Regions from separate parts of the Lysinibacillus sp. NPDC056959 genome, predicted to be linked through region 2. Evidence: riboswitches for the same ligand, from Rfam matches in the RefSeq annotation. Region 2 holds a riboswitch; the other holds the start of a gene.
What was found. A riboswitch is a leader RNA that binds a small molecule or an ion and turns the genes downstream of it on or off. The one in region 2 is predicted to bind S-adenosylmethionine.

Region 1 (5,030 bases), on a different contig from region 2:
CAACAAAAAGTTATATTTTTCTGATAAAAGACAGCCTTTTTACAGTAAGAAGAAAGGGTATGTAATCTTTTAAATTACATACCCTTTCAAACTCAAAAAAACACTATTTTATTCCAGTTTGTCGACTTATACTGTGATGGGGAGAGTGAAGCCAAACCCGGAGAAAGCGCCAACTCGGAGTGAAAATCAACTTTTAAAATTCTTTTGATAACAAGATAAAAAAGGGTATGTAAGTTTTATACTTACATACCCTTATCGATAAATTTCAAATTATTTAACTGGTACAACTGAACCTTTCCATTCTTCAATAATGAAGTCTTGGATTTCTTTAGATTTTAATACTTCTATTAATTTTTTAATTTCTGGTTTTGTTTCATCATCAGCACGTACAGCTATAATATTTACATAAGGAGATTCTTTATCTTCAAGAGAAATTGCATCTTTCAATGGATTAATGTTGTTGTCGATTGCAAAGTTCGAGTTAATTAAAACTGCATCGCCTTCATTATTTTCATACATTTGTACAAGCATTTCTGGAGCTGTATTTGCATCGAATTTGAAGTTTTTAGGGTTTTCAGCGATATCTTTTATTTCTGCCGCTGTTTTATCGACGCCATCTTTTAATTTAATTAAGCCCTTAGCTTCTAACAATGAAAGCATACGACCGTGATCTGAAACTGAGCTAGAAAGTAAAATTGTTGCACCTTTTGGTAGATCCTCAAGAGATTTATATTTTTTAGAGTAAATTCCGATTGGTTCAATGTGAATGGCACCAGCATTTACAAAGTCATAGCCATTTTCTTTCATGCTAAGTTCTAAGAAAGGTAGGTGTTGGAAATAGTTTGCATCAAGTTCACCTGATTCTAAATGTTGGTTTGGTAATACATAGTCTTGATACGTTTCAATTTTAAGATCGATACCTTCTTTAGCTAAAGCTGGTTTTGCTTTTTCCAAAATAACCGCATGTGGTGTATTAGAAGCACCTATTGTTAATGTTACATTTTCTTTATTGTCTGATTTATCACCAGATGATGCGTTTGAGTTTGTATCATCTTTTTTACCAGCACCACAAGCAGCTAAGGCTAATACTAATACTGATAAAAATAATCCTGCTAATAATTTCTTCATTTTATTGCACTCCCTTTTAACTAATTTAAAATATGTTAGCGGTATAAAACCGAAATAACCTTTTGGATGTCCGTAGCGAGCTACGCTTTTTTGTCATTAGCGCCTTTTTAGCGTTTATCTGTTTTGGCTGTAATTAAGTCGCCAATCCATTGAATAATAAATACTACTATTAAGATTAATATAGTCGCCATTAAGGTTACATCTTGGCGATTACGTTGGAAACCATCTAAGAATGCTAAGTTTCCTAGACCACCTGCACCGATAATACCTGCCATCGCAGTATAGCCAACAAGTGCTACAGCCGTTACAGTAAGACCAGAAATAAGCGCTGGTAACGATTCTGGAATTAATACTTTCCAAATAATCGTTGACGTTTTAGCACCCATTGAACGAGCTGCTTCAATAACGCCTTTATCGATTTCACGTAATGAAATTAATACCATACGCGCATAAAATGGTGCAGCTCCGATAATTAGTGCCGGTAAAGCCGCATCTGCGCCACGAATTGTGCCGAGCAAAAATTTCGTAAACGGAATTAATAAAATAATCAAAACGATAAACGGAATCGAACGGAAAATATTAACGATTGAGCCTGTTAAAAAGTTCACCAGTTTATTGGCCCATATTTGGTTAGGACTTGATAAAAACAATAAGATCCCAATTACTAATCCAAGTATAAATGTGATCACCGTAGAGATTGTTGTCATGTACAACGTTTCATACGTAGCTTCCCACATTTTTTCCCAGTCAACATTCGGAAAGAGACTAGTTAGCATTGGCAATCACCTCCGTTTGTACTTCGACTGTATGCAAGTAGCTCAGTGCAGCTGCAACATTCGACTCTGTGCCTTCAATTTGTACGATAAGTGTACCGTACGCGCCATTTTTAGTTTGCGAAATATTACCATGTACTATACTTACTTCTACATCACACTGTTTCACAAGATGTGAGATGACAGGCTGTTCTGTTTTTTCTCCTACAAATATTAGCTTTACAAGTTGTCCATTAGGGTAGTTTGCTTTAATTTGTGCCACAGTTTCCTGTGTTTCCTTCGTATCTGTAATTTGAGAAACGAATTTTTTTGTAATGTCAGCTTGTGGCGCTTGGAATACTTGTAATACTTCACCACGTTCTACAATTTTTCCAGCTTCCATAACCGCTACACGGTGGCAAATTTTACGAATAACATGCATTTCATGTGTGATTAACACGATCGTTAAACCTAGTCGCTCATTAATATCGACAAGTAAATCTAGGATAGCATCTGTTGTCTCCGGATCGAGTGCGGATGTTGCCTCATCACATAACAATACTTCTGGATTATTAGCAAGTGCACGAGCGATGCCTACACGTTGCTTTTGTCCCCCTGATAGTTGTGATGGATACGCATTAGCACGTCCGTCTAAGCCAACTAGTGTGATCAATTCTTTCACACGTGCCTCACGTTTTGCCTTTGGAACACCTGCGATTTCTAGTGGAAAAGCAATGTTTTCCGCAACAGTTCGAGACCAAAGTAAATTGAAATGTTGGAAAATCATACTAACCTTTTGTCTAGCATTTCTAAGCTTTTGCCCCTTTATGGATGAAAATTCTTGATTGTTAACCGTTACCGTACCTGATGTAGGCTTTTCTAAACCGTTTAACAAGCGAATCATTGTACTTTTACCAGCGCCACTATAGCCGATAATGCCATAAATTTCACCTTTATCGATAGAAAGGTTGACGTCTTTAACTGCTGTTAATTCGCCATTCGAGGTTTTGTATTTCTTCGTAATATTTTGAAGCTGAATCATAGCGAATTCTCCTTTTTTTTATCAATTGTGCCTCGGCATAATTGCGTCCGGAATCGACTTTGTGCTTGCACAAAGAAATCCTTTTCGATTCCATGACATCCGCCGGAGGCTTTTACTTCTTTCAGCGGGTGTTTCGGTGAAAGAAGTAAAAAAAACCCTTCAACTATAGACAAGTAGAAGGGGTCACGTAACTTATACGTTGAACCGTTCTCTCATCTTTCAAAGATAAAATCTTTGGGTGATTTGGCACCTTTTCACTTTGTGATGGTTGCCGGGCTTCATAGGGCACTTCCCTCCGCCGCTCTTTATAAGAGTTCGATATATTTATATTTTTTAGTATATTCGTACTTTACCACGTGAGTAAAGTTCAGTCAATTTATTTTTTTAACAATTCGTATAAATACGGTACGGATTGAAAAGCATAAACCTTTTCCGTCACTTTTCCGCCTTCACATACAAGTAAACACGGTACACTTTCGATTTTATTATCATAAGCGATTTGTTCGATAAAATTAATATTCGCTTTACCAACCTGTAGCTGTGGTAGCAATTGCTCAACAACCGACATCATTTTCGATGCAACTACACACGTTCCACACATTGGTGTATATAAATAAAAAGCAGCCTTTTCACCCGACTGGATAGCCACGTTCCACTGCTCTTTTGACCATTCTTCCATTTTTTTCACGCAACCTTACAAAATATATTCATTATGGATTGAGAAATGCGCACGAATTAAGATTGCCGCTAACACCTTTCTCGGAGTTGTCTCTACTTCCTTATATGTTGGCATAGTACGTAAATGCTCAGCCTCTGGATAATGTCTGTCCATTAATGCTCGTAGCTTATCACCCGATGTATCTGCATCAAAAAATGTATAAAGCTCACAGCCTTCATATGGATCAAGTAACTCTTCTAATTGATGCACACCAATTGTACCATTCGTGCAAAGTATTTTAACATGTTCATTTAAAATAGGTTCAATTTGAAGCTTATCCGAACGGCCTTCGACAATTAAGCATTTCCCCTCGAACATAAAGCCACCCCCGTTTAGACATATCCCTTATCATTATTATATCAATAAATCTTGTCATTGATACTGTTAGACACCTATTGTTAAGGGAATATACTTGCATTCACACTCATCCACTATGATGGCAGAATGGATGAAGATAATAAAAAACGTCGGTAGTTTCCGACGTTTTTCTTTACAGGCTTGTCTTATTCTGCAATCATTTCATCGTATTGCTCAGCTGTCATAAGCTTTTCAACTTCTGATGCATCAGCAGGCTCTACAACGATCATCCATGCTTTTTCATATGGTGATTCATTAACGAATTCTGGGCTATCTTCTAAATCTGCATTTACTTCAACTACTGTACCTGAGATTGGTGCATATAATTCAGAAACTGTTTTTACAGATTCTACGCTACCAAATGGATCATCTGTTTTGATTTCGTCACCAACTTGTGGAAGTTCAACGAAAACGATATCTCCAAGTTCAGATTGTGCGAAATGAGAAATACCGATACGTACTTTTCCATCTTCTACTTTAACCCATTCGTGCTCTTCAGAGTAACGTAAGTCTTTAGGTGTGTTCATGCAAAAACCCCTCCATAAATATGTAATATATTCACTTTCAGTGTGCCATACTTCTTCCATAAAAACAAGATTAAAAGCGATTAAAAGCGGTTATTTCCAAGCTTGCTCAAAATCTGATTCTTTAAACCCTAACGTAACTTTTTTTCCATCAGTTACGATTGGACGTTTAATTAACATACCATCTGAAGCAAGCAGTTCAAGTTGCTCCTCTTCAGTCATTTCAGCAAGCTTATCTTTCAAGCCAAGCTCGCGATATTTCATACCAGAAGTATTAAAAAATTTCTTTAAAGGTAGTCCACTTACTTGCCATAAGTTTGATAGTTCGTCCTTTGTTGGCGGTTGTTCGACAATGTGTACATCTTCATATGAAACTCCATTGTCATTTAGCCATTTTTGTGCTTTTTTACAAGTAGTACATTTCGGATATTGAATAAATTGAATCGTCATTTAAAGGCTCCTCTACTATCATTTTTAGGAACTACATTTTCAGTGTATCCCTCATTTTC
Region 2 (5,030 bases):
AGTAAAAACTCCGGTATCCCACGTGCAAGAATATATGACATACTTAATGTACTTGTTGAAAAAGGGTTAGTAATGAAAGAAGAAACTGCAGATCAAACGACATACTCTTCCATTCCGGTTGCTGTGTTTTTACAACAAATTGAGCAACGCTGGCAATCGAATTTTACGTCGATTAGTGATCAATTAGAAAAATTAGAGGTAAAAGAGCAGGAAGCGGAGCATAAGGTTGTTACGCTAAAAGGAAAAGAGGCAATCGTCAATTATTGTCAGTCGTTATTACAAAAAGCGGAGAAAAAAGTACTATTATCAATGTGGGAAGATATGTATGAAAAATTGCGAGAAGATATACATGAGGTCTCTCAGCGTATTCCGGTTCATGGCATTACATTGTATGTGGATGAAAATGTTGCATCGATTGACCAGCATCGCATTACTCAATATACGAGGAATGCTGCTACGCCCCATTGGTTTATACTGTCTATAGATGGTCAAGAGATGATTTATGGTCACTCACCGTCCAATCAAGAAACGGCTTTTATAACAAATGACCCAGTGCATATTTATTTATTAGAGGATTATATATGGCATGACGTGCTTGTCAATCGACTGTTAAAGCGCGATGATACGGAGCTTGGGGAATGGATTACAAAAGAACGTAAAGCCTTTTTCGTAGAGTGAAAATAATAAAAGAATCTACAAGCCATCATGTACAGATGGCTTGTAGATTCTTATTTTATGTTATATAAGATCTTTTATCTTAATAAAAAACTTTATCAACATTGTATTTAGCGCGGAATGTATTAACCGCGTATGTTTCGTAAATTTCACGTTCCATTGGATCATCTACTTCGTACACTTCAATTTTGAAAACTTCATCACGATGATTTTTCATCGGTGACACATTGTCTTCGAAATGCTTTTTAATACGTTGACGAATCTTACGTGCTTTACCGACAAATAATAGTTCATTCTGTTCATTGTAGAATAAGAAAATGCCGCCATTTTCACGTGTGATTTTATGGAAATCAATAAAACCGAAATACGGTGTGATTGGTACATCACCTGGCTTTACATCTTGTTCGCGTTGGCGAATTACTAAATCTGGTTTTGGAAATTCAATTTTAATCAAACTATTCACGTTCCTCTCTGTTACTAAAGGTATATGTTAACATAATTACAGCTTGTTTACCATAAAATATATGGACTTAGCTTCAATATTAGTTTTAAACAAATTACATAATGACATGCATGGTCAATAACGAAATATTCTATGTATTGTTGATATTCTTAATTGTTCATGTTACAATTCATTTTAATTAAATAATCTTATCATGAGAAGTTGAGGGATTTGGCCCGATGACGCTTCAGCAACCTCTAACAAAAGTTAGAAAGGTGCTAATTCCAGCAAAGGATTTGTCCTTTGAGAGATAAGAGTGAACGTGGTAAACATCCTTCTCATTCTATCTCAAATGGAATGAGAGGGATTTTTTAATTTCATCGAAAAAAAGACTTTACGCAAGGCCTGTGTATGGAGACTAAGGCCAATAATGGGTTAACAGAGAGAAATATAAGAGAGGGGAATGCAAGATGCCAATTAATATTCCAAAAAACTTACCAGCTGGAGAACATTTACGTGAGGAAAAAATCTTCGTAATGGAAGAGGATAGAGCGAAAACTCAACAAATTCGTCCGTTAAATATCTTAATCTTTAATTTAATGCCAGAAAAAGAAAAAACAGAGCTGCAATTACTACGTTTATTAGGGAATACCCCGTTACAAGTGAATATTACATTTTTGAATACTGCTACTCATGAATCGAAAAATGTTAGTAAATCACATTTACAATTATTTTATACGACGTTCGATCAAATTCGTCATCGTCGCTATGATGGCATGATTATTACGGGGGCACCAGTAGAAAAAATGCCGTTTGAAGAAGTGAACTACTGGCAGGAAATTTCAGAAATTATGGACTGGTCCAAAACAAACGTAACATCGGTTCTACATATATGTTGGGGTGCTCAGGCAGCGTTATACCATCATTACGGTATTGGCAAAATTGGGCTTTCTGCTAAATGCTCAGGTGTATATTCTCATGTTATCACGGATTTAACAGTGGATTTAGTACGCGGCTTTAGTGATTTGTTTACGGCACCACATTCGCGTTATACGTCTGTATCGATTGATGAAGTACGCAACCACCCTGATTTACGATTGCTCTCTTATTCAGAAGATGCTGGTGTTTTCATTGTGCAATCTAAAGACAATAAAAATATTATGATTACTGGTCACCTTGAATATGATGCAACCACTTTAGCGGATGAATATAGTCGTGATGTTGCGAAAGGATTAGATATTGAGGTACCAGTGAATTACTTCCCAAATGATGATCCAGCGAATGAACCGATTAATACGTGGCGTGCTCATACACATTTGTTATTCTCGAACTGGTTGAACTACTATGTTTATCAAGAAACACCATACGAATGGGATTTTGTTGATCAAATTGAATATCATATTTAGTGCTATAGAAAAATGATGACCTTGATATTATAGGGTCATCATTTTTTACTTTTCTCATTTCCGTTCCAGCAGGGCACCCTCCTGAGGGCGTCCGATGAGCCGCTTCACTTTTGGTGATGAACAATACTGCTGTTAATTGTCTGGCGATTTTTTATTCTTATCACTGTTTGGCGTATTTCCGGTATCGCTATCATTCTGTGTAGAATTTCCGGTATCGTTTTCACTTTTACTTTGTGTAGTATTTCCGGCATTATTATTACTTGCACTTTGAGCAGCATTCCCACCATTGCTGTTACTATCACTTTGAGTAGAACTATCGATATTGCTACTATTTGCACTTTGAGCAGAATTATCGTTATTGCTACTACCTGCACTATGAGAAGCATTCCCGCCATTGCTACTACTATCACTCTGTGTAGTATCTCCGTTATTACTATCATTTTGATTTTGCGTACTACTATTACATTGCGTATTATCTCCTTGATTACCATTGATTTTTCGAATCTTCGCGACTATTAATAATAGTAATGGTAATAAAATCATTAAAATGAAGGAGAATATAGGCCATATATCTCTATTGTAAATATTGGAATGAATGATATTTGGATGAACAATTTGTGAAATTCCAAGGATAATCATGCCGAGTGGAAAAATGAGAGGGCGATGATTTTTAATTTTAAATATTTGTGCGATACCGATAACCGAAGCATAAAAATACATAAAAGTCCTAATATAAATTGATATAATCCACATGGCTGCCATAATAACTTCAATACGCTGCAAAAAATTCCCGATTGAAATTCTTTGAGCTAATGCATAGCTAGGAAATGTCCTAGATGCTGTATTTACAGGACCTAGGACAAGGATAGACAGTGCGATAATCGTAATTAAGGCAATCCCTCCAATAATTGTGCCAATGTAATAACCTTTTTGTGCAGATTTTTGTACGTTAACTGTGGAAGGGAAAATCATTAATAATACAGCAAGCGGGAATGAAAAAAGACTTATAAATCGAATCATACTAAAGAATAATGATTTTTTTGATGTTTCCATTATTGGCTGTATATTTTCGATTTGGATGGATGGTGTAATAAAAATGACAAAGAAAATAAAAATTAATATAAATATGGCAAATAGTATTTCTGCAGAACGTGCAAATACTTCAATTCCTAAAAATGCAGCATAAATAATGATAATACTGAACATAAATGCAAAGGCCATCGTAGGTGTTTCTGGCATTATTTCCGTTTTCATGAAAATTCCAATGAAATATAACAATTCACCGGCAGAAAGTAAGGTTATAAAAATAAAGCCAATCGCAGTAAATTTTCCGAAAAAACGACCTAATATCTTTTCATTAGCCTCTATAAATGTAAGGGTAGGTGTTTTATTTCCTAAAGCAACGAAAAGCTTTACTATGGGCAAACTTATAACGACACCAATGATCGCTGCAATCCATGCATCTTGCTTTGCTTCGCTTGTTACACTCGCAGGGATTATTAAAATGGCTGTCCCGATTGAAAAGAGAAGGGTAATAATCATAAATTGTCTTGAACTAATTATTTCTTTTTCCATTATGAACTACCCCTTTTTCTTAACATAATATTGCCTTATTACTTTGTCAGAGAGATGATGTAATCTTTAATTGGTGAAAAAATATAGGTAATCAAATCTAATGGGCTCGGTATTTTGACCTTTAATAAGATTGCAATATTTAATGCGGTACCAAGCAATAAAAATATCGAAAAAATAACGATCGTTTTCGTTTCTTTATTTTTTTTTAATGTTGGAATAAAGGCATAGGCTATAACAGCAGAAATGATAAATATGAATATCGCCATCATCATAGCTTATTCTCCCTCCGGCTTATTCACTAATGAGTTTTCCATCGTTCCTAAGCCTTGTGTGTTTACATGTACTTCAACTTTAACAGGTAGCTCTTGAAATATGGTTAGCCACTCTTTTTTTATTTTTTTCCACTCTTTCGGATTTGTGCGATGAAGTGCTTCGCCGAATCCAAAAATATCGACCCGATAATTTTGCTGAACTGTACTGATTGTTTTTTCGATTCGCTTTTTAATAAGTTCTTCCGTTTTTTTATTGATGTAGTGAAGCGATTTTTCTTTTGTAAGGTCTATATCACATTCAACTTCTCCGACATTTTGGTTAACATCTATAGAAACATTGATTTTGGGTGATCCATTTTTAAATTTACCTTTTATTTTTGTCTTTGAGTGTGTAATTTCAGTTGATAGAGTACCTCCCTTAGGGCAAGTAAGAGTTTCAATTGTACTTTCTATTTTGTCCTTTAAAAAGCCTAGGCTTCTACTCTCATCTTCCGATAAAAGCCCAATGAGTTTATCTTCTTTAAAAACAGCTAAGCCCGCATATTTTAATAGCACAGGAGATTTCGATCTTTTAACATTTATTTGTTCCATGCCAACATTTTTATCCCCCTGTATTTCAATAGCAGACATGACTACACTATTTTCTTTGCTATTTAAAGT

Region 1: another riboswitch for S-adenosylmethionine. It lies ahead of ACFTQ7_RS17675 (methionine ABC transporter ATP-binding protein); the one in region 2 lies ahead of metA (homoserine O-acetyltransferase MetA).

What each region holds. Positions count from the first base shown of each region.
Region 1 covers NZ_JBHURE010000017.1:75,177-80,206, reverse strand. Annotated here, with positions in the region: gene ACFTQ7_RS17685 (MetQ/NlpA family ABC transporter substrate-binding protein) at 271-1,128, opposite strand; gene ACFTQ7_RS17680 (methionine ABC transporter permease) at 1,236-1,904, opposite strand; gene ACFTQ7_RS17675 (methionine ABC transporter ATP-binding protein) at 1,894-2,922, opposite strand; SAM riboswitch class I at 3,132-3,236, opposite strand; gene ACFTQ7_RS17670 (thioredoxin family protein) at 3,299-3,601, opposite strand; gene ACFTQ7_RS17665 (toprim domain-containing protein) at 3,617-3,958, opposite strand; gene gcvH (glycine cleavage system protein GcvH) at 4,144-4,524, opposite strand; gene ACFTQ7_RS17655 (arsenate reductase family protein) at 4,615-4,971, opposite strand.
Region 2 covers NZ_JBHURE010000005.1:73,727-78,756, reverse strand. Annotated here, with positions in the region: gene ACFTQ7_RS08170 (TrmB family transcriptional regulator) at 1-678, shown strand, start outside; gene ACFTQ7_RS08165 (nucleotide excision repair endonuclease) at 758-1,129, opposite strand; SAM riboswitch class I at 1,324-1,434, shown strand; gene metA (homoserine O-acetyltransferase MetA) at 1,588-2,523, shown strand; gene ACFTQ7_RS08155 (GerAB/ArcD/ProY family transporter) at 2,656-4,098, opposite strand; gene ACFTQ7_RS08150 (hypothetical protein) at 4,137-4,370, opposite strand; gene ACFTQ7_RS08145 (Ger(x)C family spore germination protein) at 4,374-5,030, opposite strand, start outside.